DNA from 2 places in the Curtobacterium guangdongense genome. Region 2 is predicted to be linked to the other one. Evidence: riboswitches for the same ligand, from Rfam matches in the RefSeq annotation. Region 2 holds a riboswitch; the other holds the start of a gene.
The links. A riboswitch is a leader RNA that binds a small molecule or an ion and turns the genes downstream of it on or off. The one in region 2 is predicted to bind thiamine pyrophosphate.

Region 1: another riboswitch for thiamine pyrophosphate. It lies ahead of thiM (hydroxyethylthiazole kinase); the one in region 2 lies ahead of ACO0E1_RS03645 (ECF transporter S component).

Annotation. Positions count from the first base shown of each region.
Region 1 is NZ_JBMPIT010000008.1:2,318-16,448, reverse strand. It holds gene ACO0E1_RS13835 (S1C family serine protease) at 1-691, shown strand, start outside; gene ACO0E1_RS13830 (hypothetical protein) at 688-1,884, opposite strand; gene ACO0E1_RS13825 (putative acetyltransferase) at 1,948-2,196, opposite strand; gene ACO0E1_RS13820 (RNA-binding S4 domain-containing protein) at 2,251-2,613, shown strand; gene ACO0E1_RS13815 (DnaJ domain-containing protein) at 2,635-3,576, opposite strand; gene ACO0E1_RS13810 (winged helix DNA-binding domain-containing protein) at 3,645-4,727, opposite strand; gene ACO0E1_RS13805 (phosphotransferase) at 4,724-5,470, opposite strand; gene ACO0E1_RS13800 (GntR family transcriptional regulator) at 5,674-6,315, shown strand; gene ACO0E1_RS13795 (MFS transporter) at 6,312-7,565, shown strand; gene ACO0E1_RS13790 (NUDIX domain-containing protein) at 7,586-8,479, opposite strand; TPP riboswitch at 8,538-8,633, shown strand; gene thiM (hydroxyethylthiazole kinase) at 8,623-9,474, shown strand; gene thiE (thiamine phosphate synthase) at 9,471-10,124, shown strand; gene thiD (bifunctional hydroxymethylpyrimidine kinase/phosphomethylpyrimidine kinase) at 10,121-11,575, shown strand; gene ACO0E1_RS13770 (metallophosphoesterase family protein) at 11,572-12,078, opposite strand; gene ACO0E1_RS13765 (MarR family winged helix-turn-helix transcriptional regulator) at 12,075-12,575, opposite strand; gene ACO0E1_RS13760 (VOC family protein) at 12,696-13,157, opposite strand; gene ACO0E1_RS13755 (GNAT family N-acetyltransferase) at 13,178-13,474, opposite strand; gene ACO0E1_RS13750 (NADPH-dependent F420 reductase) at 13,526-14,131, shown strand, end outside.
Region 2 is NZ_JBMPIT010000002.1:245,967-260,097, reverse strand. It holds gene ACO0E1_RS03670 (polyprenol monophosphomannose synthase) at 1-489, shown strand, start outside; gene treZ (malto-oligosyltrehalose trehalohydrolase) at 670-2,424, opposite strand; gene treY (malto-oligosyltrehalose synthase) at 2,421-4,913, opposite strand; gene glgX (glycogen debranching protein GlgX) at 4,910-7,144, opposite strand; gene ACO0E1_RS03650 (hypothetical protein) at 7,259-7,582, shown strand; TPP riboswitch at 7,609-7,718, shown strand; gene ACO0E1_RS03645 (ECF transporter S component) at 7,715-8,392, shown strand; gene ACO0E1_RS03640 (ABC transporter ATP-binding protein) at 8,389-10,179, shown strand; gene ACO0E1_RS03635 (energy-coupling factor transporter transmembrane component T family protein) at 10,176-10,982, shown strand; gene ACO0E1_RS03630 (nucleoside/nucleotide kinase family protein) at 10,975-11,556, shown strand; gene ACO0E1_RS03625 (metallopeptidase family protein) at 11,608-11,952, opposite strand; tRNA gene ACO0E1_RS03620 (tRNA-His) at 12,134-12,209, opposite strand; gene orn (oligoribonuclease) at 12,274-12,912, opposite strand; gene ACO0E1_RS03610 (MFS transporter) at 13,448-14,131, opposite strand, start outside.

The DNA.
Region 1 (14,131 bases), on a different contig from region 2:
CGTGGCGGTCCTCAAGCTGGAGAACGCGTCCGGCCTCTCGACCGTCACGCTCGACGACGACGGCGAACCGAGCACCGGTGACGCCGTGACCGACGTCGGCAACGCCGAGGGCACGGGCAACCTCGTCGCCGCGGAGGGCACCGTCACCGCGACCGACCAGGACATCCAGGTGCAGAGCGAGTCCGGCACCGGCACCGAGTCCCTCACCGGCCTCATCGAGATCGCCGCGGACATCGTCTCCGGTGACTCCGGCGGCCCGGTGCTCGACAGCGAGGGCGAGGTCGTCGGCATGGCGACCGCAGCGTCCTCGGGCTCGGCGGACGTCACGGGCTACGCGATCCCGATCACCACGGCGAAGGCGATCGCGGACAAGATCCTCGCCGGCGACGCATCCGGGACGATCACGATCGGGCTGCCCGCGTTCCTGGGCGTCCAGGTGAGCGGGACGTCCACCACCACGGGCGGGGTCGCGGTCGCCGGGACCGTCGAGGGGTCCGGCGCAGCGGCAGCGGGCCTCGCGGCGGGTGACACGATCAGGTCGATCGACGGCACCGCGATCACGAGCTCGGACCAGCTGACGCAGGTCATCCAGTCGAAGTCCGTCGGGGACAAGGTCGCCGTCGGCTACACGAACAGCGCCGGCACGGCGAGCACAGTCACGGTGACGCTCACCGCGGGCCCCGCCGCCTAGGCCCCGTCAGTACGAGCTGGCAGGAAGGCTCGCACCAAGGACCGGTACACGTTGGCCGGCGACTCCGCCCTGAACGCGGAGGCGCCGGCCTCCGTGCGTCCGACGCGGGCGAAGCCCTGGCCCTCCGCGTGCACGATCGTGATGGGTCGGGGCTTCCCCGGCCGACGCAGGTACGACACCGTCCACGGCGCCGCCCAGAACCGGGCGAGCCTCGGGTCGGCCTCGGCGATCGCCGCCGGCAGGTCGGGAGCGTCGTCGCCACCCGCCAGCCGCCTGCCGAGCAGGTCGGCCCGGAGCGACCCCGTGCGGAACGGGAAGGTCCAAGTCGGACCGACACCGAGCCTCCCGGCCGCGATCGCGACCACGCGCTCCGGCGCGAGCCGGGTGATCACCGATTCCGCGTCGTCCGTCCCGTCCACGACGGTGCCGGACCAGGCCTGGAGGCGCGACACGCGCCCATCGGGCAGGTGCTGTTCCAGCATGGTCGGCTGCACGTCGCCGGCCCACGGTTCGATGAGGGCCTGGGTCGTCGGCGGGACCGTCCCGAAGCGTCCGACCAGGCCCGCGTCGACGAGCCCGCGTCCACCGGGGGTGCGCAGGAGCGTGGGGCTCCAGCGCTTCCCGGCCATGCTCTGCAACGTGGTGAGGGCGTCGGAGGCGAGGTGCGGTCCGTCGAGCTCCGGTGTGGGCTGCGCGTCCGGCAGCGCCTCGAGGTCGCGGGGCGACGACGCGGAGACGGGGCCGACGGCGCGGACGGAGTCGAGGACGGCGAACACGACGTCGTCGGTCTCGTCGAGCCGCGCGAGCGGACGTTCGACGGTCACGTCGACGCGGTGGCGTCCGGTGACGAACAGCAGGTGGGCGCCGACGATCGCGGTCGGTTCGTGGTCGTCGTCGCCGTCCTCGCCGGGGCGGACGTACTCGACCAGGCGTGCGGGTGCGCCGACCGTCCCCCAGACGTCGCAGCCGACGAGGAGCAGGCCGTCGACGGACCCCGGGAGTCGTTCGATGAGGGAGGCGTTCTCGTCCCCGATGCCGCGGTCGCTCGGGCGGGACCGGACGGTGAGGACGACGTCGTCGCCGCGCAGTCTGAGGTCGGCGTGGGACGCGTCCTCGCGTCGCCAGGAGTCTGGGCGGCGGAGCGTCACACGGGCGGTGCGGTCCTCGGTGCCGAGTGGGACGGGGACTGCCATGGCCAGAGGCTACGACGGCACGGGTGCCTGCCCGGCGACGGCTCGCCGCGACCGCGCGGTTCGTCAGCGAGGACGACGCGGCGGCGGCGGGACGCGCTTCGCGGCGACGACGTCGGCGAGGGCGACCTCGACCCGGCCGCGGCGGGTGTCGATCGTGACCGAGTCCGGCGTGCGTGCGACGAGGTCCCCGAGTGCGTCGGTCGCGCCGTCGCCGTGGTGCGCCCGGACGACGACGCGTGTCCCCAGCTCGACGTCGGCGAGCACCCCGAGCGCGAGGGCCCGTGCGATCCGCCCCTGTTCGTCCGCGCCCACGCCCCCGACCCTACGGGCTGCCGGGGCCGGGCACCGGACGCCTAGGGTGGGGGGATGGACAAGGCCCGGGTGGACAGCTGGATCTGGGCGGTCCGGATCACCAAGACCCGGTCCGCTGCGACGACCGCGTGCAAGGCCGGGCACGTGCGGGTCAACGGCGAGCGGGCGAAGCCGTCGCAGCCGGTCGGCCCCGGGGACGAGGTCCGTGTCCGTCAGGCCGGGTTCGACCGCATCGTCGTCGTGAAGAGCATCATCCTGAAGCGCGTCGGAGCCACCGAGGCGGCGAAGCACCTCGAGGACAAGACCCCACCGCGCCTGCCGAAGGAAGAGGCCGGCTTCGTCCCGATGCGCGACCGCGGCGCCGGACGTCCGAGCAAGCGCGAGCGCCGGGACCTCGAGAAGCTCCGCGGGCGCTGAACGCCCGGACGGTCCAGCGCTTCAGACGAACCGGACGGTCTGCTGCAGGCGGTCCCGGATCTCGAACACGTCGACGGCGCCCTCCGGTGACCACACGCCGTTGAGGACCTGCCCGAGCGCACTGCGCCGGACCACGTAAGCGGTCGGCTTCTTCGGGGAACCGACGAGTTGTACGTCGTGGTCGACGGCGGAGTCCGGCACGACGAGCAGTCGGCCGGTGAACCGCACGCGGGTCTGCTTCTGCACGGCGCGGGCCGCGCGGACGAGCTCCTTCACGGGGCGCTCCCCCGGCTCGAGCGTCTCGCCGACGATCTCGCCGTGGTCGACCCGCACCGGCCCGCCCCAGTCGATGGACTCGAGCGCCCACAACCCGCTCGGCATGAGCACGACGTGGTCGAGCTTTCCCTCTGCGCCCGCATCGAGGTCGTGCCAGACCGTCACGCCGATGCCCATGTCCGCGACGATCGAGGCGGTTGCCTCCTCGGCGAGCGCCTCACCGAGGAGGCGTCGGATGTGCCGAGGAGCCGATCGGATGAGCGACGGGGCGTAGGGGTCCTCGATGGGGTCACCGAGGCCGACCCATTCGCGCTCGGCAGCGAGGAAAACCTCACGCGATCGACCGCCGGGGTGTCCGTGGGAGCGGGCGCGGGGGCGGGAGTCGCGGCGCGCCGTGGGCGGCGCGTACTCGTCGCGACCGGAACCGGGCCTCCACGACGAACTGCCGGACGGAGCCGACGGGGCGGACGTGGGGCGCGACCCCGTGTCGTAGGCGCGTCGCGCCGCCGGTGTGCCGATGCGCTCCCATGCGACCTGCACCCGGCGGAAGCGGATGGCGTCCCCACCGAGGTCGGGGTGGGTCTCACGGGCCGCTCGGCGGTAGGCGCGGCGGAGTTCCTCGTCGTCGGCGGTCGCGGCGACGCCGAGGACTTCGTAGGGGGTGGCGTCGGCCGGGCTGTCGGTCATGGCCTTGGAACATTACCCGAGGGAGCGTCGGGAGCAGCCGCACGGATGCTGGGCAGTCGCTGGAACGATCAGCCCAGGTCGAGGGCGAGCGGGAGGCCGACGAACCGGGCGTACGCCGTCGCTGCCGTCTCGACGGCGCGGCTCGCTGCCGGGGTGAGCGGCGTGAACGGTGTCACGGTGACGCGGACGTCGCGCGTGCGTTCGGTGCGCTTCCAGGTGCCGACGACCTGCCCGCGGTGCACGACCATCGGCAGGAAGATGCCGTTTCCGCCGGGCACGATGCGGTCGGCGTGCACGGCGTCGAGGTGCCCGGTGCGGTCCGCGTACCCGAGCAGGTACTCGTCGAAGCCGGGCAGGAGCTGCCCGGTCGCGGTGCCGCCGGATGCCGGCCGGTCCGCGAGCGCGAGGAGTCCTCCGCCGAGGTCCTCGATCGTGTCGCCCGCTGCCGCGACGCCGCGTCGGACGTCCCCGAGGGGCAGCTTCGTCCAGCTCGCGGCGTCGACCTCGGTCGCCGGTCCCCTGCCGCGGAGGAAGCCGAGGATCGTGCGGCGCAGGGCGTCGTCGCGGTCCGGGACGGGCGACGCCGCGGGTGCCCACTCGTCGAGGAGCACGAGGTCCTGCCCGACGCGGCTCATCGGGCCCCACGCGACGAGCCCCTCCTGCGCCAACCGGAACAGCAGGTGGTAGCCGCGCCCACCGGCCGGGTCGATGCCGGCGTCCCGGTAGCGGGCGAGCACGCCGTCGCGGTCCAGGGAACGACCGCCCTCGAGCGCCGCGATGGTGAGCGCCCGGGCACGGTCCACGGTGTCCTCGTCGAGTCCGAGCTCGGCGGCACGCCTGGCGGTCTGGCGGATGGTCCTGGCCCCGGTCAGGGAGAGGAGCATCCGGAGATCGTCGGCACGCAGCACGTGGAGGGTCCCGCGCATCGGCCACGACCGGACGAACTCGCCCCGGTCGAAGGCGGCGTGCACGTCCGCCCGGGTCACGCCGACGGCCCTGGCCCCGATCGCCCACAGCGACTGGCCGAGGTCCTGCCCCTGCAGTGCCGTCATGTGGGTGACGACGTCGAGCGCCGTTCCGCCCCGGACCCCGATGCGCTGCGCGGCGAGACGCATCGTGCGGAGGGCCGCCGGTGTCGGCGCCTGGGTCACGCCACTGCTCGGGTGATGTCGTCGGCGTGCTGCTCGATGTACGCCGCGTCGGCGCGGTACAGGTCGGCGTGTCCGTGCTCGAGGTCGCTGACGAACTTCGGGTTCCCGGCTGCCGCCTCGGTCTCGAGCAGCGTGAGGAGTGCGGTGATCGAGGCGAGCATCGTCGGCGCGAGCACCGACCGGGACGCCTCGTCGAGCCCGTAGGCGCGGCAGAACTCCGCGGCCCGCGAGAGTCGGGCGTCGAGCGTCGGGGCGGTCGCACCCTCGACGGCTCCGGTGGTGAACGGCGCGAACCGGTACACCGCGCTCGCGACGTCCCAGACCCGCGGGCCGGGGTGGGCCGTGTCGAAGTCGATGATGCCGACCGCGGCGATGCCGTCGTAGACGCAGTTGTACGGGGCGAAGTCACCGTGCACGACGGTCTCGACCGGGGTGGACGGGCGCTGCGACCACACGTCGGCGTCCTGGTCGAGCGGGAACGTCGCCGCGGCGTCGTGGTAGTGCCGGAGCATCCGTGCGCTCGTGACGAGTGCGGCTTCGCTTGCGACGTCCTCCGTCCACGGGTACTCCCCCGCGACCCCCGGGACGAACGACACGGTCTCGAGCGTGTTGTCGAGCTCGATCGGCTCCGGCGCGGCCACGAAGCCCTGTTCGTGGAGGTGCGCGAGCAGCCGGTGGACGGTGGGAGTCCACGGCCCCGCGGGACGGTGGACCCGGTCGTCGGCCTTGGTGATGCGCTCCATGAGTGCCCGCTCCTGTCGTGGTCGTCGTCGTTGACGTGCCATGGCCGGCGCGATAGCCTCCGTTGACGGGCACCGGCGTGGAGGCAAGCGTATCCGCCCGGGCGCTGCGATGTCGCGATCCATCCGCATGCATGCGCGAGTGCGGTGAACGGCCAGGCGCTCGGAAGCATGCAGCGTTGCATGCAAGGCGTAGGATCGTGCCCGTGAACAGCACGGCGACGACCCAGGCGGCATCCGAGCGCGCCTACGACCACGTCAAGCGGGCGATCATCCGCGGAGACCTCGCCGGCGGGACCGCCATCAGCGAGAACGCCATCTGCCAGGACCTCGGCGTCTCCCGGACGCCGGTGCACGAGGCGTTCCTCCGCCTCGCGGCCGAGGAGCTCATCGCGCTGGAGTCCCGCAAGGGCGCCGTCGTCCGACCGATGTCCCCGAACGAGGCGGCGGACGTGCTCGAGATGCGCGAGGCGATCGAGTCGACCGCCGCGACCCGCGTCGTCACCGACGGCCGCGTGGCGGACCTGGCCCCGAGCCTCCAGGCCATGCTCGCCGAGCAGGAGGCGGCCGTCCGCGACGGCGACGTCGACCGGTTCATCGAGGTGGACGCGGAGTTCCACGGTGCCGTGATCGGCGCGTCGCGGAACGCGATCGCCGTCCTGTTCGCCCGGACGCTGCGGGATCGGCAGCAACGGCTCCGACACCAGCTGATGCGGGTGCAACCGTCCCAGCTGCAGGCATCGCTCGACGACCACCGTGCACTCGCCCGAGCGCTCGACGACGGCGACGCCGCACGCTACGCCGAGGTGCTCAGCGCGCACGTCGCGTCGCACCGGGGCGCACTGTGAGCGCCACCGGGTCGATCCCGACGACCGGTTCGCTGGCGGTCCCCAGGGCCGGGTCCAGCGCCCGGGTGATGCCGTGGGTCGCCGCCTGGGGTGCCGTGTTCGTGTGCTCGTGGGGCGGCAACCAGTTCAGTCCGCTGCTGCTGATGTACGAACAGCGCGCGCACTACTCGTCCGTGCTCGTGAACGTGTTCCTCGGCGTGTACGTGCTCGGACTCGCGCCGGCGCTCCTCGTCGCCGGGTCCCTGTCCGACCGGCACGGCCGACGCCCGCTCATGCTCGCGGGCATGGGCTCCGCCGTCGTCGGCAGCGGCCTGCTCGCGCTCGGCCCGTTCGGCCCCGGCTTCCTGATGGCGGGGCGCCTGTTCGCGGGGGTCACCGTCGGCATCGCGATGGCCGTCGGCAACAGCTGGGTGAAGGAGCTCTCGCAGGGCCGCTTCGACCCGACGGCGGACGGCGGATCCGGAGCCCGTCGCGCGTCGCTCGCGTTCACCCTCGGATCCGCGTCCGGTGCACTCGTCGCCGGGCTCATCGCGCAGTGGGGCCCGATCCCCGAGGTCCTGCCCTTCCTCGTCCACATCGCCGTCGCGCTGCCCTTCGCCGTGATCGTCTGGCGGATGCCGGAGACCCAGCGTTCCGGTGGGCTCGCCGGCCCGTGGTGGCGGCAGCTCCGCGTCCCGAGCGCCGGGCACCGTCGGTTCACCCGGGTGGTGCTCGTCGGGGCGCCGTGGATCTTCGGGTCCGCCGCGATCGGGTACGGGTACCTGCCGACCCGGCTCGAGGGGGCGACCGGCACCTGGGGACTCGTCTTCGCCACGGCGGCGACGGTCGTGGCCCTCGGGGTGTCGAGCGCGGTCCAGCCGCTCGCGAAGCACGTGCACTCGATGACGTCGGCGCGGGGCATCGCGACCGCGGTGCTCCTGATGACCATCGGGATCGCGATCGTCACCGTCGCGATCGAGCTGCAGTCGGTGTGGATCGGCATCGCGGCGAACGTGGTGATCGGCGTCGGGATCGGCATCGCGCTCGTGTCGTCCTTGCTCGAGGTGCAGCGGATCGCGGGCGCTCGGGACCTCGCCGGGCTGACCGGGGTGTTCTACGCGGCCGCGTACGCGGGGTTCCTCGCGCCGGCGGTCATCGCCGCGGTGGCGAACGTCGTGGCGCTGCCGCTCGTGCTCTGGGTGATCGTGGCGCTCGGCGTCGTGTCGTGGATCGCGGTGCTGGTCTCGTCCCGCCGCCACATCCCGGCGTAGTCGCGGCGGCCGCGCCGCGGCTACAGCTGGTCGCGGAGCCAGGACGGGCCGCGGGTCGACGCGCCGATCGCCTCGACGCGGGCGCGGAGCTCCCGGTCGGCCGTCACGACGACCACTGGCGCGTGCCCGGCGGCGACCGCAGCCGAGGCAGCGGCGACGATCGCGTCGTCCCCGGAACCGTCGGCATGGACCACCCCAACCCCGTCGGACAGCGCAGGAGCGGCCCCACGGGCGTCCCCCTCGAGCACGACGGTCCACCGCGGCCACCACCGCGTGAACCCGAGGTCGAGCAGCGGCGCGGGGACACCCACCGCGGCGAGCGCCGTCACCCCGTCGATCAAGCGAGCGGCAGCCCCGGCCCGGTTCTTCCACCAGCCGTCCGGCACGCTGCCGACGACGTTCGCGGCATCGACCACGACGTGCGGGGTGAGCTCGATCGCGGCCCGGAGCGCCGGCCACGACGCGCCGAAGCCCGGGTGCAGCGGTAGGTCGTCGACCTCGTCGACGGGAACCCAGGACAGCGCGAGGCTCTCCCGGTCCGCGATGACCGGCTCGAACGGACGAGAGGCCCGCCCCACCACGGTCGTGTACGTCCAGAACCCGAGGTCGAGCACCGAGGTGTGGCGCAGGTCGACTCCGCCCTGCGGCACACCGGCTTCCTCGGCGGACTCGCGGAGCGCTCCGGTGACCGCGTCCTCGTGCTCGTGCCGGGCGCCGCCGGGGATCCCCCACGTGCCGCCGTGGTGGCTCCACTCGACGCGGTGCTGGAGCAGGACGCGGCCGTGGCCGTCGTCGACGAGCAGGCCGGCGGCGCCGAACACACCCCACGCCTTGGTGCCGTCGGGTCCGTACGCCCAGGCGTCGCCGGGGTCGCGGGGACCTGGCGGCGGACCTGGGGGCAGCGCGTCTGGCACGCCCCAAGCCTGTCACACGGCACCCGTCATGTGACCGCGGAGGTCGTGTACCGTTTCGTCCGAAGACACGGGGTGCCGCATCCGGCGGCTGAGATCACACCCGTCGAACCTGCTCGAGTTCGTACTCGCGAAGGGATCGTCCGATGAACACTCCTGCGCCCGCTCCTGCCTGGGCCGACCGTTCCGCCGAACTGCTCGAGGCCGTCAGGTCCAGGGCGCCGCTCGTGCAGTGCATCACGAACTCGGTGGTGCAGAACGTCACCGCGAACGTGCTGCTCGCACTCGGTGCCTCGGCCGCGATGGTCGACGTGCCGACGGAGGCGGGCCCGTTCGCCCGGGTCGCCGACGCACTGCTCGTCAACACCGGCACGCCGCACGCCGAGCCCCGGGACGCGTCCGTCGAGGCCGCCCGCGCCGCGGCCGAGCACGGCACCCCGTGGGTCCTCGACCCGGTGGCGGTCGGGTCGCTCCCGGTGCGCACCGCCCTGGCCCGCGAGCTGCTGGGCCTCGGTCCGACGGTGCTCCGCGGCAACGCGTCCGAGGTCCTCGCCCTGCTCGGCGACTCCGCCGGTGGGCGCGGGGTCGACAGCACGGCCGGCACCGACGACGCGCGTGCGTCCGCCGTCGACGCTGCCGGGAGGCTCGTGGGCACCGTGGCCGTGTCGGGTCCCGTCGACCTGGTGGCCGGCACCGGTGCCCCCGGCGGGTCCGGCACGGTGGTCCGGATCGCGAACGGGACGGAGCTCCTCACCCGGATCACCGGCGGCGGGTGTGCACTCGGCGCGGTGATCGCGGCGTTCACGTCCATCGCCCCGGACGACCCGCTCGCCGCGGCCGTCGCCGGTACCGCGGTGCACACCATCGCCGCGGAGCTCGCCGCGCGGGACGCCGGTGGTCCCGGGACGTTCCAGCCGCTGTTCCTCGATCGGCTGGCATCGCTGACACCCGCCGACGTCGTCGCCACGGCACGCATCACCGAGGAGGTCGCCGCATGACCGACATCGGTGTCTACCTGGTCACCGACGGCGCGCTCTGCGACCGGCACGGACACGGGGTGCTCGGCGTCGTCCGGGCTGCCGTGCACGCCGGGGTCGGGATCGTGCAGGTGCGGGACAAGCACGCGAGCGCCAGGGACTTCCTCGCGCTGACGGCCGCCGTCGCCGACGCGGTGGGTGACCGTGCCGCCGTGGTCGTCGACGACCGGCTCGACGTCGCCCTCGCGGCTCGGCACGCCGGGCACCGGGTCGCCGGTGTGCACCTCGGACAGTCGGACGTCCCCGTGACGGCAGCGCGGGCACTGCTCGGGCCGGACGCGCACGTCGGGCTGACCGCGAACACCCCGGCGCACCTCGACGTGGTGGCACGGCTCCCCCACGAGACGGTGGACCTGCTGGGCGTCGGTGTCGTGCACCCGACCGCGACGAAGGCGGACCACCCGCCGGCGCTCGGCCACGACGGGTTCGCGCGCCTCGCCGCCGCGACGGACGTGCCGTGCGTGGCGATCGGCGGCGTCGACCTCGACGACGTGGCGCCCCTGCGCGCTGCGGGTGCCGCGGGTGTCGCGGTCGTCTCCGGGATCTGTGCGGCACCGGACCCCGGCGCGGCGGCCTCGGCGTACGTGGCGGCGTGGGGCGGCTCGCGGTGAGCCGGCCGCCCCGGGTGCTGAGCATCGCCGGGACCGACCCGACCGGTGGTGCCGGACTGCAGGCCGACCTCAAGGCGATCGCCGCGCACGACGGCTACGGCATGGCGGTCGTGACCGCCGTCGTCGCGCAGAACACCCGCGGGGTCCGGTCCGTGCACGTGCCCGACGTCCGTGTCCTCCGCGACCAGCTCGACGCCGTGTCGGACGACGTCGTCGTGGACGCGGTGAAGATCGGCATGCTCGGCACGACCGCGGTCATGGGCGAGGTCACCGACTGGCTCCGGGCGAACCGGCCGCCGGTCGTGGTCCTCGACCCCGTGATGGTCGCGACGAGCGGCGACCGGCTGCTCGATGCGGACGCGGAACGGGCGATGACCGGGTTGTTCGCCCAGGCCGACCTCGTGACGCCGAACCGCTCCGAACTGTCGGTGCTCGCCGGACTGGCGGGCGTCGACGACACGGACCCGATCGCGGCGGCACGGGGTGTGGCCGCCACGTGGGACGTGCTCGTGCTGGCGAAGGGCGGGCACGCCGGCGGCGACCGGTCGGACGACGTCCTCGTCGCGCCGGACGGCACCGTCCGGGTGTTCTCCGCGGCGCGGGTGGACACGACCAACACCCACGGCACCGGGTGCTCCCTGTCGAGCGCGATCGCGACGCTCGTCGCTCGCCACGGCGACTGGGAGGTCGCCGTCGGTGCGGCGAAGGACTGGCTGACGGCGGCGCTCGCCGGCGCGGACGCACTCGAGGTCGGGAGCGGCAACGGGCCGATCGACCACGGTGCGCTCGTCCGTGCCGCGCTGCCGACACCCCGCTTCACCGATGCCTGGTGGGACGACGTCCGCGAGGTGCTCGACGCGACGATCGCGGCACCGTTCATCCGGCGGATGGCCGACGGCACGCTGGAGCCCGACGTGTTCGCGGGCTACCTCGCGCAGGACGTGCACTACCTCCGCGCGTACGAGCAGCACCTCGCGGCGATCGGGCACCGCACGACCGGCGACGACGCTGCGTTCTGGGAGGCCGCCGCTGCCGGCTGCGGCGAGGAGGCGGCGACCCTGCACCACCGCCGACTCGCCGGCACGCACGCCGACGACCCCGTGCACCCGACGTGCGCCGGCTACCTCGCGCACCTGGCGGCGGCCGCGACACATCCCGACGTGGCCGTGCTCGCCGCCGCCGTCCTGCCCTGCTTCCGCGTGTACGCGTGGGTCGGCGCACAGCTCGGCACCGCACCGGTCGGACACCCGTTCGCGGACTGGATCGCGGCATACGGCGACCCGGGCTTCGCGGCGGCGAGCGCCCGTGCGACGGATCTCGTCGAGGAACTCGCGCGCGCGGCCCCGCCGTCGGTCAGGGGCGCCATGGCCCGAGCGTTCCGCGAGTCGACCCGGTGGGAGCTGGCGTTCTTCCTGATGCCCGACGAGCTCGGCGAGCCCGGCCTGCTCTAGGACTTCGGCGCCAGCCGGACGAGCTCGACGTCGAGCGACCCGCCCGAGGCGGTGCAGCGCATCCAGGTGTGATCCGGCTGGCGTCGACGGTCCGTCGGCGAGCCGGGGTTCAGCAGCCGGAGACCCCCCGGCGCCATGGTGTCCCACGGGATGTGCGAGTGCCCGAACACGAGGACGTCGACGTCCGGGTACGCCTCGGCCGCACGACGCTCGCGGCCGGTCGCCGCGCCGGTCTCGTGGACGACGGCGAACCGGAGCCCCTCGACGTCGACGTGCGCGACGAGCGGCAGTCGGTCGTCGAACTCGGGGCCGTCGTTGTTCCCGCGAACCCCGACGAACTGCGCGGCACGGGCCTCGACGGCGTCGAGCGTCGCCAGGTCCACCCAGTCCCCCGCGTGCACCACGAGGTCGGCGGCGTCGATGTCGTCCCACAGCCCGGCCGGCAGGTCCTTCGCCCGCTTCGGCAGGTGCGTGTCCGAGAGCAGGACGATCGAGGTCGTCATGCCCGCGGCAGGTCGGGGTCCACGTCCGGGTCCGTCGCCCGGGCCGGCATCGGCAGACCGGCCTCGTCCGAGGCACCCAGCCGCTCGAGCAGCCCGGCGAGCAGGGCGATGTCGTCGTCGGACCAGCTCGCGATCCGCTCGTCGAGGGCATCGCGGTGCAGCTTCACGGAGCGCGCCAGTGCCGCGCGTCCCTCGTCGGTCGCCTCGAGCGGCTTCGCGTTCCCCGTGCCGCCGTCGGTCGTCCGGATCAGTCCGGCGGCGAGCAGCCCGGCGAGCTGCCGGGAGATCGTCGACCGGTTCAACCGGAGGTACCGCGCGATGTCGATGGCCATGCAGCCGGGGTGGAGCACGACGAAGTCGACGAGCGACTGGTCGACGACGCTCAGCACGGCGTCGTCCCCTCGGGCCCTGATGCTCGCCCGCCGGGTGATCCGGGAGAGCTCGGTGTAGGCGCGTCCGATGTCAGCGTCCCGGACGTCGGACCTCGGGTGGTCCATCCTGACTCCAACCTGTCGTTCTGTGCCCGTCACGATACCGGTGGGGTACAACTCCGGGCCCGGGTGAACCGCCGAGCAGTGCGCGATCCGGCGCCGGTCTGCGCGAACCCGCAGCCGCGGCTAGTCGCCGCGTGCCGCCGCGTGCAGGGCCGCGATGTCGAGCTTCACCATCTGCCGCATCGCCTCGTACGCCCGTGCAGCGCCCTCCTGGTCGCCGCCCGCGCTCATGATCTCGCCCATGTCCGCCGGGGTCACCTGCCAGGACACGCCCCACGCGTCCGTGATCCAGCCGCACGCGACCGGGCTACCGCCGGCGTCGACGAACGCGTCCCAGATGCGGTCGAGCTCGGCCTGGTCCTCCACGTCGACCTGGAACGAGATCGCGTCGGTGTGGGGATGCCCCGGACCGGCGTTCATCGCACGGTAGGGCTGGCCGTGCAGGCGGAACTCGACCACGAGGGTCGTGCCGTCCGGGAGCTTCTCGACGTGGTCGACGGACGAGTCCGGGATGACCGAGGTGTAGAACGTGGCGGCCTGCTCGGCCTGCCCGTCGAACCAGATGAAGGGGACGATCTGTCGCACGGTGGGTCCTGTCGTCGGGCTCAGTCCGCCACGCTGCGGCTGAGGAGCGGTGCCTTGTCCGGGTGGTCGTCGAACCACTTGCCGACGAACCAGCACATCGGGACGATGCGCTTGTCGTTCCTGGACTCGACGTCGGCAACGGCGTACTCGACGAGCTCGGCGGCGTAGCCGTGCCCGCGGTGCGCCGGGACCGTGTACGTGTGCGGGAACGCGACGGCGTCGTCGTTCTCGCGGTAGTCGAGCACGCTCACCAGCGCGCCGTCGACGTACATCGCGTACCTCGATCGGTCTGCCTCGTCGCGGAACTCGTGTGCCATGCCGCCATCATGCCTCGGAATGCACCGAGGGGCACGGCGTTGTCTGGGGGCATGACGACCATCGGGATCATCGGAGCAGGCAACATCGGCGGACAACTGGCACGGCTGGCGGTGCAGCACGGCTACGACGTGGCGATCGCGAACTCGCGCGGCCCGGAGACGCTGACGGACCTCGTGTCCGAACTCGGCGACCGGGCACGGGCGGTCACACGGGACGAGGCGGCGGCAGCAGGAGACCTCGTCGTGGTGACGACGCCCCTCGCGGCGATCGAGACGATCCCCGTGGACCCCCTCGTCGGCAAGGTCGTGATCGACACGAACAACTACTACCCGCAGCGCGACGGACACATCGAAGCGCTCGACGACGAGCGCACGACCACGGCCGAACTGCTGCAGGACCACCTGCCGGGTGCCCGCGTCGTGAAGGCCTTCAACCACATCGCGGCCGGCGACCTGACCACGGCCGGGACGCCGACGGGCACCGCCGGTCGTCGTGCCCTCATCGTCGCGGGTGACGACGCCGACGCCAAGCGCGTCGTGTCGGACCTGCTCGACGAGTTCGGCTTCGACGCGGTGGACATCGGCGGCCTCGCCGAGGGATGGCGCATCCAGCGCGACACCCCCGGGTACGTCAAGCCGTACGCGGCCGTCGAGCTC
Region 2 (14,131 bases):
CTGCCGTGGCTCATCGAGCTCGCGGACACCAACGACCTGGTCCTCGGCTCCCGCTGGATCAAGGGCGGCGAGGTCGAGAACTGGCCGTGGTACCGCGAGCTCCTCTCGCGCGGCGGCAACCTCTACACGCGCCTCGCGCTCGGCATCGCCGTCCGCGACGCCACCGGCGGCTTCCGGGTGTTCACCCGATCGGCACTGCAGCGCATCGACCTCGACGGCATCGCCTCGAAGGGGTACTGCTTCCAGGTCGACCTCTGCTGGCGGGCGCTCGAAGCGGGCCTCCGGATCGTGGAGACCCCGATCACCTTCACCGAGCGCGAGTTCGGCGTCTCGAAGATGAGCGGGAACATCGTCCGCGAGAGTCTGACCCTCGTCACGAAGTGGGGCATCGACCGGCGCATCCGCGAGGTCCGGGCGCTGGCGAAGGAGCACAAGCCGCTGCCCTCGGTCCGGCGCAACGCCCACGCGGTCGCGAACCCGATCCGCTGACGGGCTGGCGGCTCGCCGCCCGCCTGACCCGCACGCGAAAGCGACAGTCTCCCGCCGGACCCCGGCGGGAGACTGTCGCTTTCGCGGCACGAGCGCGCAGGGCGACGAGCGCGCAGGGCGACGAGCGCGCAGCGCGTGGGCGCAGCGCGACGCCGCAGCACGAGCGCGCTGCGCGCTGCGTCAGCGCAGGACGACGACCCCGCGGCCGGTGAACCGGACGCAGTCCGTCGCGACCGAGGCCTCACCGAACTGGTACAGCACCTCGCCGGTCGCGCCGGGCACGGGCACCTCGGCCGCGTCGTCGAGGAAGTTCACCACGACGTGCGCCGGCGCCGCGCTCGGCCCGAGCAGCCCGCGGGTGAGCACGAGCCAGCGACGGTCCTCGCTGAAGCGGACGGCGTTCGCCTCGTAGCGGTCGTCGACGAACGCCTCGTCCGTCCGCCGCAGCGCGACGAGCACCCGGTAGGCCCGGAGGATCGCCGCACCCCGCGGCGACGACACGTCGTCCCACGACAGCTTCGAGTTCTGGAACGTCGTCGGGTCTTGGGGATCAGGCACGGCGGACTCGTCCCATCCGTGCTCCGCGAACTCCTTGATCCGCCCCTCGGCGGTGGCCTTGCCGAGTTCCGGCTCCGGGTGCGACGTGAAGAACTGCCACGGTGTCGTCGCGGCGAACTCCTCGCCCATGAAGAGCATCGGCGTGAACGGCCCGAGCAGGGTCAGCGCCGCCGCGATCACGAGTCCTTCGTCGGTGAGCGTCGCCGCGAGCCGGTCGCCCGCTGCCCGGTTGCCGATCTGGTCGTGGTTCTGGTTCGCCACGACGAGCGCCGTCGCGGGGGAGGTCCCGCGGTCGATGGGCCGGCCGTGCCGCTTGCCACGGAAGGACGACCACGTGCCGTCGTGGAAGAACCCGTGGTCCAGGACCTTCGCCAGCGCCGACAGCGGGGCGAAGTCCGCGTAGTACCCGTTCGTCTCGCCGGTGAGGGCGACGTGCACGGCGTGGTGGAAGTCGTCGGACCACTGCCCGGCGAGCCCGTAGCCGCCGGCCTCCTGCGCCCGGAACATGATCGGGTCGTTGAGGTCCGACTCGGCGATGAGCGACAGCGGTTTCCCGACGAAGGCACCGAACGCGTTCGTCTCCGACGCCATGGCCTGCAGTACGTGCGGCCGGGTGGTGTCCCGGATCGCGTGCACCGCGTCGAGCCGAAGCCCGTCGACGTGGTGGTCCCGGAACCACATCCGCACGTTGTCGAGGACGTACCGGCGGACCTCCGGGTGCTCGACGTTGACCGAGTCGCCCCAGGTGTTCGCGAGTCCCTCGACCAGGTACGGGCCGTAGAGCGGCAGGTAGTTGCCGCTCGGTCCGAGGTGGTTGTACACGACGTCCTGGATCACGCCGAGCCCGAGCGCGTGTGCCCGGTCGACGAACCGGTCGTAGGCGTCCGGCCCGCCGTACGGTGCGTCCACGGCGTACCAGGCGACCCCGTCGTAGCCCCAGTTCCACTCGCCGTTGACGCCGTTGACGGGCAGCAGCTCGACGAACTCCACGCCGAGTTCGACGAGGTGGTCGAGCTTCGCGGCCGCGGCGTCGAGCGTGCCCTCCGGCGTGTAGGTCCCGACGTGCATCTCGTAGATCACGGCGCCACGGGCCGGACGTCCGGTCCAGGCGTCGTCCGTCCACGAGAACCGCGCCGGATCGACGACCTCCGACGGGCCGTGCACACCCTCCGGCTGGTACCGGCTGCGCGGATCCGGGCGGACCGCGTCGTCGTCCCCGATCCGGAAGCCGTACCGCGCGCCGACGTGGGGGAGCACCTGGTCGGTGCTCCACCAGTCGTCGGCGCCGCGGGTCAGCGGGTACTCGGTGCCGTCGACGACGAGCCGCACCCGCTCCGGGGTGGGCGCCCAGACGGCGTAACGGTCGGGTGCGGTCATGCGTGGCCCTCCAGGATGTCGATGTCGGCCTGCGCGTCGGTCTCGTCCGGCGCGGTGCGCGTCACGACCGGACTGGAGGCCCGGCTCGCGTCCGCCTCGTCGGTCGCGTCAGCGACCCGGCCCGTCTCGTCGACGTCGGCCGCCGGGACGAGCAGGGCAACGGGGTAGGTGGTGAGCAGCTCGGTCAGTGCGATGCCCCTGGTGGCCGGGACGAGCCTCCCGGTCAGCAGGTCCACCCGGTCGACGGGAGCCGGGTGGATCAGGGTGTCACCCCACCCGCCGACCCGTTCCAGGCCGATCGGCAGGCGGGTGGCGACGGTGACGGCGCCGCCGCGGTCGAAGGCGACCACGTGGTCCGCCGCGCTGCCGGTGGCCTCGATCGGTAGGTAGCGCGTGAAGAGCTCCGGTCGGTCACGGCGGAGGCGCAGCGCACGGGTCGTGACGAGCAGCTTCGCGGCACCGTCGATGCCGATGGCCGGCAGCGTCTCGGGCCCGTCGTCGTCGGGGCCGTCGAGCTCGGCGAGGACGTGCCGGCGTTCCGTGTAGTCGACCGCGCGCCGGTTGTCCGGGTCGACCAGCGAACGGTCCCAGAACTCCGTGCCCTGGTAGACGTCCGGGACGCCGGGCGCCGTGAGCTGGACGAGCTTCGTGCCGAGGCCGTTCGACCAGCCGGCCGCGTCGATGCGCTCGTCGAGCGTGTCGAGCAGCGCGACGACGGACGGGTCGTCGAAGGCGGCGTCGACGAGGGCGTGCATCCGGCCCTCGAACGCCTCGTCCGGCTCGGTCCACGTCGTGCTGTTGCCGGCTTCGCGGGAGGCCTTCTCGGCGTACGCGTGCAGGCGCTCCCTGCTGGCCGGTCGGGCGCCCACGATCGCCTGCCAGAGCAGGTTCGCGAACACCTCGTCCTCCAGCGGTGCCAGGGCGTGCAGCTTCCGGAACGTGTCGGTCCACTCGTCGCCGAGTTCCGCGAGCACGGCGATCCGGGCACGGGTGTCCTCGCTGCGCTTCGTGTCGTGCGTCGTGAGGGTCGTCATCGTGTGCGGCCAGCTGGCCAGGCGTTCCCGCTGTGCGGCGTGGAACTCCTCGGTGCTGACGGCGAAGACGCTCGGATCGCCGCCGACCTCGCTCAGGGAGCTGAGCCTCGCGGTCCGGTAGAACGCGGTGTCCTCGACGCCCTTCGCCATCACCATGCCGCTGGTCTGCTGCAGGCGGATCGCGGCGGGGTGGGTGGGGTCGACGAGCGCGGGGGCGATGCGGTCGATGACGTCGGCGAGGTCGGGGCGGGTCTCCGCCGCGAGCTCGAGGGCGTCGATGAGGTGGTGGGAACCCTCGGGGAGGTACGTGCGGTACACGTCGAAGGACGCGATGACCTCGGCGAGCGCATCGACGACCCGATCGGTGTCTGCTGCGCCGGCTTCCTCGAGCAGGCGGGCGAGCCGACGGACCTCGCTGTTGAGGATGCCGTCGGCGATCCCACGGCGGGTGTCGTGCGTCAGCGCCTGCCAGTCGGCTGGCTCGTCGGCGACGGTCGCCCAGAGCGGGTCCTCGCCGCGGGGGTCGACGAACAGTCGGTCGAGCACGCCGAGCGCGTCGTACCCGGTGGTGCCGTCGACCGGCCAGCTCGCGGGGAGCTCTTCGCCGGGCTCGAGGATCTTCTCCACGAGCGTGTACGCGCCACCGGTGAGGTCGGCGAGGTCCTGCAGGTACCCGGCCGGGTCGTACAGCCCGTCCGGGTGGTCGATCCGGAGCCCGTCGACCAGGCCGTCCTGGAACCACTCGCCGACGACGGTGTGGGACGCGGCGAACACCTCGGGTTCCTCGACCCGGATCGCCGCGAGGGTGTTCACCGCGAAGAACCGGCGGTAGTTCAAGTCGTGGTCGGCACGCTTCCAGTGCACGAACTCGTAGTGCTGTCGAGCGTGCACGGTCGCCACGTCGTCGCCGTCGTGCACGGTGCCCGGAGCGGTCGGGTAGGCCGTGGTGCCGACCAGGAGCACGGGGCCGGCGGAGCCGCTGGTGCTGCCGCTCGTGTCCAGCTTCACCGCGTCGAGCAGGCTGTCGTCGAGGACCGGGATGCGGATCCGTCCGTCTCCGGCGGCCCAGTCCACGTCGAACGCCGTGGCGACGGGGGAGTCCTGCCCCTGCTCGAGCAGCGACCACCACCACGGGTTCACCGCGGGCGTCGCGACGCCGACGTGGTTCGGGACGATGTCCACCAGGACGCCGAGGCCCGCGGCGTGTGCCGCCTCGGCGAGGGCCCGGAACGCCGCGTCCCCGCCACGCTGCTCGTCGACGTGGGTGTGGTCGACCACGTCGTACCCGTGCGCGGAACCCGGCTCGGACTGCAGCACGGGGGACAGGTACAGCCAGTCCGCACCGAGGTCGTGGACGTAGTCGACGAGGTCTGTGGCCGACGCGAGGTCGAAGTCTGGCGAGACCTGCAGACGGTAGGTCGAGACGGGGACGCGGCGCGCGCGCTGCCCCGTCACTTGGCACCGCCCTGGGTGCCGCTCGGCGCGGGGGACCCTGCGGGGTTCGCGGGGGTCACCGCGTCCTGCGGTTCCGGCGTGGCCGGGTGTGCTTCGGCGTCGACGGGGGTGGTCGTCACCTCGTGGTCGGGCTCCGCGCGGAGCACGATCATCGATCGTGCCGGGACGTCGAGCGGTGTGGCGGCGTCGATGACCTCGTCACGGGCACCCGGTTCGGCGGTGTCGATGCGGACCGTCCAACCCGGCGCGTACTCCTCGGGCGGGAGCGTGAACGTCACGGTGTCGTCGTGCGCGTTGAAGTACGTGATGAAGGCCACGTCCGTGACGCGCTCACCACGGGCGTCGCGACCGCGGATGCCCTCGCCGTTCAGGTACATGCCGACGCTCTTGCCGAAGCCGGAATCCCAGTCCTCCGGCGCCATCGCGTCGCCTTCCGGGGTGAGCCACACGACGTCGGGCAGGGGCTCACCCTCGCCGCGACGCACGGGGCGGCCGTTGAAGTACCGCGTCCGTCGGAACGTGGGGTGGTCGTGCCGGAGCTTCGTGACGTCGGCGGTGAACTGGATGAGTTCGTCGTCGGCCGTCTCCCAGTCGATCCAGCTCAACTCGGAGTCCTGCGCGTACACGTTGTTGTTGCCGGACTGCGAGCGGCCGAGTTCGTCGCCGTGCGCGATCATCGGCACGCCCTGGCTGAGGAGCAGCGTCGCGAGGAAGTTGCGTCGACGCTGCAGCCGCAGGGCGTTCACGGCCTCGTCGTCCGTCGGGCCCTCGACGCCGGAGTTCCAGGAGCGGTTGTGGCTCTCGCCGTCGTTGTTGTCCTCCCCGTTCGCGTCGTTGTGCTTCTCGTTGTAGGCGACGAGGTCGTAGAGCGTGAAGCCGTCGTGCGCGGTGATGAAGTTGATGCTGGCCTTCGGCGTGCGACCGTCGTGTTCGTAGAGGTCCGCGGAACCCGAGATGCGCGACGCGAACTCGCCGAGGGTGGACGACTCACCGCGCCAGAAGTCCCGCACGGTGTCGCGGTACTTGCCGTTCCACTCCGACCACTGCGGCGGGAAGTTGCCCACCTGGTAGCCCCCGGGGCCGACGTCCCACGGCTCGGCGATGAGCTTGACCTGCGACACGATCGGGTCTTGCTGGACGAGTTCGAAGAAGGCCGACAGCCGGTCGACCTCGTAGAACTCACGGGCCAGTGCGGAGGCGAGGTCGAAGCGGAAGCCGTCGACGTGCATCTCGGTGACCCAGTAGCGGAGCGAGTCCATGATGAGTTGCAGCGAGTGCGGGTGCCCGACGTTGAGCGAGTTCCCGGTGCCCGTGTAGTCCATGTAGTAGCGCTTGTCGTCGTCCATCAAGCGGTAGTACGCGGCGTTGTCGATCCCGCGGAACGACAGCGTCGGGCCGAGGTGGTTCCCCTCGGCGGTGTGGTTGTAGACGACGTCGAGGACGACCTCGATGCCGGCACGGTGCAGCTCGCGCACCATGGTCTTGAACTCCTGCACCTGCTGGCCCTCGTCGCCGGAGGACGAGTAGTGCGAGTGCGGGGCGAAGAACCCGATGGTGTTGTAGCCCCAGTAGTTCGACAGCCCCTTGTCCTGCAGCGTCGAGTCGTTGACGAACTGGTGCACGGGCATGAGCTCGAGCGTCGTGATGCCGAGGCGCTTGAGGTGCTCGATGACCGCCGGGTGCGAGACACCGGCGTACGTGCCCCGCTGCTCTTCCGGGACGTCCGGGTGGGTCTCGGTGAGGCCCTTCACGTGCGCTTCGTAGATGACCGTCTCGCCGTACGGCGTCCGGGGCGCGCGGTCGCCCTGCCAGTCGAAGAACGGGTTGATCACCACGCCCTTGACCATGTGCGCGGCGGAGTCCTCGTCGTTCGTCGAGTCCGGGTCGCCGAACGTGTACGAGAACAACGACTGGTCCCAGTCGATGTCCCCGCTCGTCGCCTTGGCGTACGGGTCGAGCAGCAGCTTCGCCGGGTTGCACCGCGCGCCGTTCTCGGGGTCGTACGGTCCGTGCACCCGGAAGCCGTACAGCTGCCCGGGGCCGACGTTGGGCAGGTACGCGTGCCAGACGTAGGCGTCCACCTCGACGAGGGGGACGCAGGTCTCGGTGCCGTCCTCGTCGAACAGACAGAGCTCCACGCGCTCGGCGACCTCGCTGAAGAGGGCGAAGTTCGTGCCGCTCCCGTCGTAGGTCGCGCCGAGCGGGTAGGGGTTGCCGGGCCAGGTGTGCAAGGGTCCTCCAGTGGTGGGTCTCGCCAAACGTATCCACGCCTCCCTGTGCTGTCCGCTGCAGGAGCACTCCTGTGGACGAACGGCGCCCGTCCACAGCGGAGTAGCCTCGCCGACATGGCCAACATCGTCACGCAGATCGCAGACAAGGTGCGCCCGATCGGCGTCTCCACGAACTACGGAGACCCGGTGGAGGTCGGTGACCAGACCCTCATCCCGGTGTCGCTCGGGTGGTTCGGGTTCGGGGGCGGCGGGGACGGCGAAGACAACGGCGGCGGAGGCGGTGGCGGCGCGGCCGTGCCGATCGGCGCGTACGTCCGTCGACCGGGCAAGGACCTGGAGTTCGAGCCGAACCTCATCGCGCTCGTCGCCGTGAGCATCCCGCTGGTGTGGGTGACGGGCACCGTGCTCCGCAAGCTGATCCGCGTCCTCAAGAAGTAACGCGCGTCGCGCAGCGGTACACTGCTGGGACACACACGGGAGTCCGGGATCGCCGGGCTGAGAGGGAGCGAGTGGCGCTCCGACCGTCGAACCTGATCCGGGTCATGCCGGCGCAGGGAGGAGTACCAGCTGATGCCTTCGCGCACGCCGTCCACCGTCCGTACCGCTGCCACCGCGGCGGCTCCGTCGACAACGACGACCCCGAGGCGCTCGCTGCGCTGGCGGGTCGTGGACATCGTCGTCGCCAGCGTCCTCGCGGTGGCGGTCGGTGTCGTCTTCAAGCTCTGGGAGTTCGGCTACGAGCCGCTCTCCGCCGCGGTGGCGCTCCTGCTGCCCGGCACGCAGGCGCTCTTCGGTGGCGTGTGGCTCCTCGCCGGACCGATCGTCGCGATCATCGTGCGGAAGCCCGGTGCCGCGCTCTTCGCCGAGATCGTCGCCGCCAGCGTCGAGGCGCTCTTCGGCACGCAATGGGGGTGGAGCACGCTCGAAGCAGGACTCGCGCAGGGCCTCGGCGCGGAGCTCGTGCTCGCGCTGTTCCTGTACCGCGTCTACCGGCTGCCGGTGGTCGTCCTCGCCGGCGCCGCTGCCGGACTGGCGATGGGGATCAACGACACGATCCTCTGGTACCCGGGCCTCGACGCCGCGTTCAAGGCCGTCTACATCGTGTGCGGGACGATCTCCGGTGCGGTCATCGCGGGCGCCGGGTCATGGCTGATCGTCCGCGCGCTCGCCCGCACCGGAGTGCTGTCGTCCTTCGCCGCCGGCCGTGAGCACACGAAGCGGCGCTCTCGCCCGTCCACGGCGGCGTGACGGTGCCGGGCGCGCAGGCGGCCCGGATCGAGTTCCGAGACTGGGGCTGGCGGTACGCCGAGCGGGACGACTGGGCGGTCCGCGAGGTCGACCTCGTCGTCCAGCCCGGCGAACGGGTCGCGGTCGTCGGTGCCTCCGGCGCGGGCAAGTCGACGCTCCTGCGTGCCGTCGCCGCCGTGCTGCCCGACGAGCCGGACCCGGACGACGACTCCGCGGCGGCCGCGGAGGGCAGCGTGCTCGTCGACGGCGTGGCACCGGGGTCCGTCCGCGGACGCGTCGGGCTCGTCATGCAGGACCCGGAGGCGCACACCGTGATGTCCCGCATCGGGGACGACGTCGCGTTCGGGTGCGAGAACACCGGCGTCCCCCGAGGCGAGACCTGGGAGCGGGTCCGGTCGGCGCTCGACGTCGTCGGGCTCGACCTGCCGCTCGACCGGTCGACGACGATGCTCTCGGGTGGGCAGCGGCAGCGGTTGGCGCTCGCCGGGGTGCTCGCGATGCGTCCGGGAGCACTGGTGCTCGACGAACCCTGCGCGAACCTCGACCCGTCCGGAGTCCGACAGGTGCACGACGCCGTCCGGGCACTGCTCGACGAGACCGGCGCGACGATGCTCGTCGTGGAGCACCGGATCGGCACGTGGCTCGACCTGGTCGACCGGCTCGTGCTGCTCGAGCCGGGCGGCGGCGTGATCGCCGACGGCACGCCCGCCGACGTCCTCCGCACCCACGGCGATGCCTTGACCGCTGCCGGCGTGTGGGTCCCCGGTGCCGAACCCGCGCGCGGCTCCGCCCGAGCGCCCCATCCCGCGCCCGCACGAGCGGGCGAAATACCCGGGCCCGTCTCGGGGAGCACTCCGGTATTCCGCCCGCTCGACGAGGCGGGGACGAGCGCGCCCCCACGAGCGGGCGAAATACCCGGGTCGAGTGGGGAACCCACCCTGGCATTTCGCCCGCTCGACGAGAACGGGCGCGCGGCCGGGCGCGCGGCCGGGCGTGAGCCGGGGCTCGCGACGCGGCGCGCGACGGAGCGGGCGACGGAGCAGGACCTCCTCGTGGCGGAGGGGCTCGGCACCGCCCGGGGCAAGCGGCAGCGCGTGGGGAGCGGCATCGACCTCGACGTCCGCGCCGGCCGGGTCATCGCGATCACGGGCCCGAACGGCATCGGCAAGTCGACGCTCGGGCTGACCCTCGCGGGACTCCTCCGTCCCGCAGCGGGCATGCTCCGTGCCACCGGGACGCTCGCCCGCGACGCCGGCCCTGCGCCGCACTCCTGGTCGAGCCGCGAGCTCGCGGCCCGGATCGGCACGGTCTTCCAGGACCCGGAGCACCAGTTCGTCGCCCGCACGGTCCGCGAGGAGATCGCCGCCGGCCCGCATGCCCTCGGCATCCCGGACACCGCGGAGCGTGTGGGTGAGCTGCTCGATGCCTTCGGCCTGGCGCACCTCGCGGACGCCAACCCGTTCACGCTCTCCGGCGGTGAACAGCGGCGTCTCGCGATCGCCACGGTCGTTGCCACCCGGCCTCCGGTCGTCGTGCTCGACGAACCGACGTCGGGGCAGGACCGTGCGACGTGGCAGGCCGTGATCGACCGGCTCGGAGCGCTGGCGGACGCCGGGACCGCGGTGGTCGCAGTGACGCACGACCGGGACCTGGTGCGCGCACTCGACGCCGACGAGGTGGTCCTCACCGCGACGGGCGCGACACGCGCAGCCGAGACGCGCGCAACCGCAGCCGAGACACGCGCACACGCGCCCGCGACCAACGCGCCCACGGAGGTCACGACGTGACCACCTCGTCGACGCAACGCGCACAGCCGTGGCGGTCCGAGCCTCCCGTCCGGCCGCAACGCGGCATCCGCGCGGTCCAACCGGTGGCAGCGCTCCTCGGGGTCATCGGTCTCGGGATCTGTCTCGTGCTGAGCCTCGACGTCGTGTCGGCGGCGGTCGCCCTCGGTCTGGAGCTCGCCCTCCTTCCCCTCCTCCGGATCCCGGTCCGGACCCTGCTGCTCCGGACCTCGCCCGTTTTGATCGCCGTGCCCCTGACGGGCGTGAGCATCGCGTTGTACGGGAGGGCCTCCGGACGGGAGTGGTTCGACCTCGGCTTCGCCCACGTCACCGACGGGTCGCTCGTGCTCGCCGTGGCGACGATGCTGCGCGTGCTCGCGGTCGGGGTGCCGAGCATCGTGTTGTTCATCGGGATGGACCCCACGGACCTGGCCGACGGGCTCGCGCAGATCCTGCGGCTGCCCGCGAGGTTCGTGCTCGGGGCACTCGCAGCCATCCGGATGATGACCCTGCTCGGCGACGACTGGCGGCAGCTCGCGATGGCCAGGCGTGCCCGCGGGCTCGCTGACACCGGACGGATCCGGCGCGGTGCGTCGATGGCGTTCGCGCTGCTCGTGCTCGCGCTCCGTCGGGCGACGACGCTCGCGGTGGCGATGGAGTCGCGCGGGTTCGGCGCGCCCGGGAGGCGCACGTGGGCCCGCCCGGCCCGCTTCGGCGCACGGGAGTGGGCGATGGTGGCCGTGCTGGTCGGGATCGGGCTCGTCTCGATCGCGGCGTCGGTGGCCGTGGGGACGTGGCGTGTCTGAGGGGGTGCGTGGTGCTTCGGTCTCGGGTGCTTCCGTCGGCCTGGAGGCTCGGCTCGTCTCCGTCGCGTCCCTCGCCGACCGCGCACGGTCGGCTCCGCAGCCGTCCGGCCGCCGGTCCGTCGTCCTGGTCGACGGGCGCTCCGGGACCGGGAAGACCACGCTGGGGAACGCACTCGGGGAGTCGCTCGGGTGGCGGGTGGTCCACCTCGACGACGTCTACCCGGGGTGGGACGGGCTCCGTGCCGCGTCGACAGCCGTCGTGACGGAGGTCCTCGGCGAGGTGTCCGGCTACCGGCGGTGGGATTGGGGCCGCTCTGCACCGGCCGACTGGGTGTCGCTCGACCCTGCGGCGCCGCTCGTGATCGAGGGCTGTGGTTCGTTGTCCCGCGGCTCGGCACCGCTCGCGACGCTGCGGGTCTGGATGGACGCGGACGACGAGGTCCGGAAGCGGCGTGCTCTCGACCGGGACGGGGACGTGTTCGCGGCGGAGTGGGAGCGCTGGGCGCGGCAGGAGGATGCGTTCATCGCGTCGGAGGACCCCGTCGCACTGGCGGACGTCGTCCTGCGGTCCTGAGGGCCTGTCGCCGGTGGCTCGCGGCTGGTGGCCCGCGGACTGGTGGCGTCGCTACGCCCAGCCGAGTTCGTGGAGGCGCTCGTCGTCGATGCCGTACCAGTGGCCGATCTCGTGGACGAGCGTGGTGTGGACCTCGTCCCGGAGTTCCTCGATCGTGTCGCACTCGGCGAGGTGCTGCTTCCGGAACACCACGATGCGGTCGGGGAGCTCTCCGAAGCCGTACTGCCCGCGTTCGGTCTGTGCGACGCCGTCGTAGATGCCGAAGAGCTCGGAGCCGTCCTCGGGTTCGTCCTCCACGACGAACACGACGTTGTCGAGGCCGTCGACCATCTCGTCGGGCAGCAGGTCGAGTTCGTCGGTCACGAGCGCCTCGAAGGCCTCGGCGGACATCTCCATCACGCGTCCGATCGTGGCACACCCACCTGATCGCACCGCCGCCCGTCTTCGGTGCGGCACCCGCGTCTCGCGTTCGCGTCGCCGGAGGCGCGCTCGCCGCCGGAGGCGGCCAGACAAACACAGAAGGAGAACCCCGTTGCGACAGCAACAGGGTTCTCCTTCGACTGATCTTCATCAGCACTGGGGTGAGTAACGGGGCTCGAACCCGCGACCTCCTGGACCACAACCAAGCGCTCTACCAGCTGAGCTATACCCACCATGTGCACCGGTCAGGCCGGGCAACCACTCAATAGTAGTACATGCGAGCGGCCCCGCGGGACACTACTCGGCGGGCTGTGGAGCGAGCCGGGGCTCCCAAGCGGCGACGACCTCCGCCGCGACCGCATGGACGTCGTCCGTGCTCGGACCGGGCTCGGCGACGAAGCCCGCGCGACGGTAGTACTCGAGCTCGCGGATCGACTCGAGGATGTCCGCGAGGGCCCGGTGCCCGCCATGCTTCTCCGGCGCGTTGAAGTACACGCGCGGGAACCAGCGGCGGCAGAGTTCCTTGATGCTCGACACGTCGACGCTCCGGTAGTGCAGGTGTCCGTCGACGCGGGGCATGTACTTCGACAGGAACGAGCGGTCCGTGCCGATGGTGTTGCCGGCCAGGGGAGCGGTCCCCTCGGCGGGCACGTGGGCGAGGATGTACTCGAGCACCTGGTACTCGGCGTCCGCCAGGGAGACGCCGTTCGAAATCTCATCGATGAGGCCCGACGTGGTGTGCATGTTCGTCACGAACTCGTTCATGTTGTCGAGCGCGGACTGGTCCGGCTTGATCACGATGTCGAATCCGGGGTGCACGGGGTTCAGGTCGAAGTCGGTGATGACCACGGCCACCTCGACGAGTTCGTCGACCTCGAGATCGAGGCCCGTCATCTCGCAGTCGATCCAGACGAGGCGGTCATTCGCGGTTGCCATGCCCTCGATCCTATTCCCGGCACCACGGTGCCCTGGACGGGACGGTCTGGAGGCCGCTGCCGGTCCGCCGGGCGCCCGCCGCGCCTCCAGGCGGTCGCGTCCACTGCCCCCACCCACTCGCCACCCCGCCCCGCCAGCGCCCCGGAACGCCGAGCGGGCGGAATACCCGGGTGGCCGCGGTGGCGGACCGCGGTATTCCGCCCGCTCGACGGAGCGCGTGGACTGCGCTTGGCCGGCGCGTGCGCGAGCGGGTGAAATACCCGGGTGGCCGCGGTGGCGGACCGAGGTATTCCGCCCGCTCGGCGGAGCGCGCGCTGGGGAGCGGGCCCGATCACGCGAGCGGGCGAGATGCCCGGGTGTCGCCGAAGGCGGACCGCGGTATTTCGCCCGTTCGACGGAACGCGCGCTGGGGAGCGGGCCCGATCACGCGAGCGGGCGGAATACCCGGGTGGCCGCCGAGGCGGACCCGGGTACTTCGCCCGCTCGATCGCGCGCCGACCCCCGGCCCGGCTGGGACCCGCGCCCCGGCCCTGCCCTATGCCATCTCGCCCGCGGCGATGGCCTCGGCCTCGACGGGCTCCGGCTCGGCACCGTCGTCGACCCGCCGCAGCACCCGAGCGGTCACGAGGGTGACCACGAACGCGACGGCCACGGACGACCCCGCGAAGACGTACGCGGCGGACGGCGAGTACCCGTCGGCGAGCAGCGTCGCGACGGGCGGGGCGATCGCACCACCGATGAAGCGCACCGCGGAGTACGCACTCGAGGCGACCGACCGGGGGAGGTCAGTGGCCTCCATCACGCACTCGGTGAGCACGGTGTTCAGCACGCCCAGCACGAGTCCGCCGATGACCACGCAGATGATGAGCCCGACCTGCGAACGCACGACGATCGCAGCCGCGAACAGGTCGAGTGCGAGCAGCGGCAACGCGATGCGCAGCACCGTCGTCCGACGGAGACGAGCGGTGAGCATCGGGGCGACCCACACCGAGGTGATCGCCAGGCCGACACCCCAGCCGAAGAACGTGAACCCGATGCCGAGCGCCCCGAACCCGAGCGGGAACGGCGTGTAGGCGAGCAGGACGAAGAAGCCGATGTTGTAGAACAGCGCGGTCGCGGCGAGTGCTGCCAGCGCCGGACGACCCAGGGCGCGGAAGGGTGCGGAGAGCTTCGTCGGGACGGGCTTCTCGAGCCCGGAGGACTTCAGCATGACGGCCAC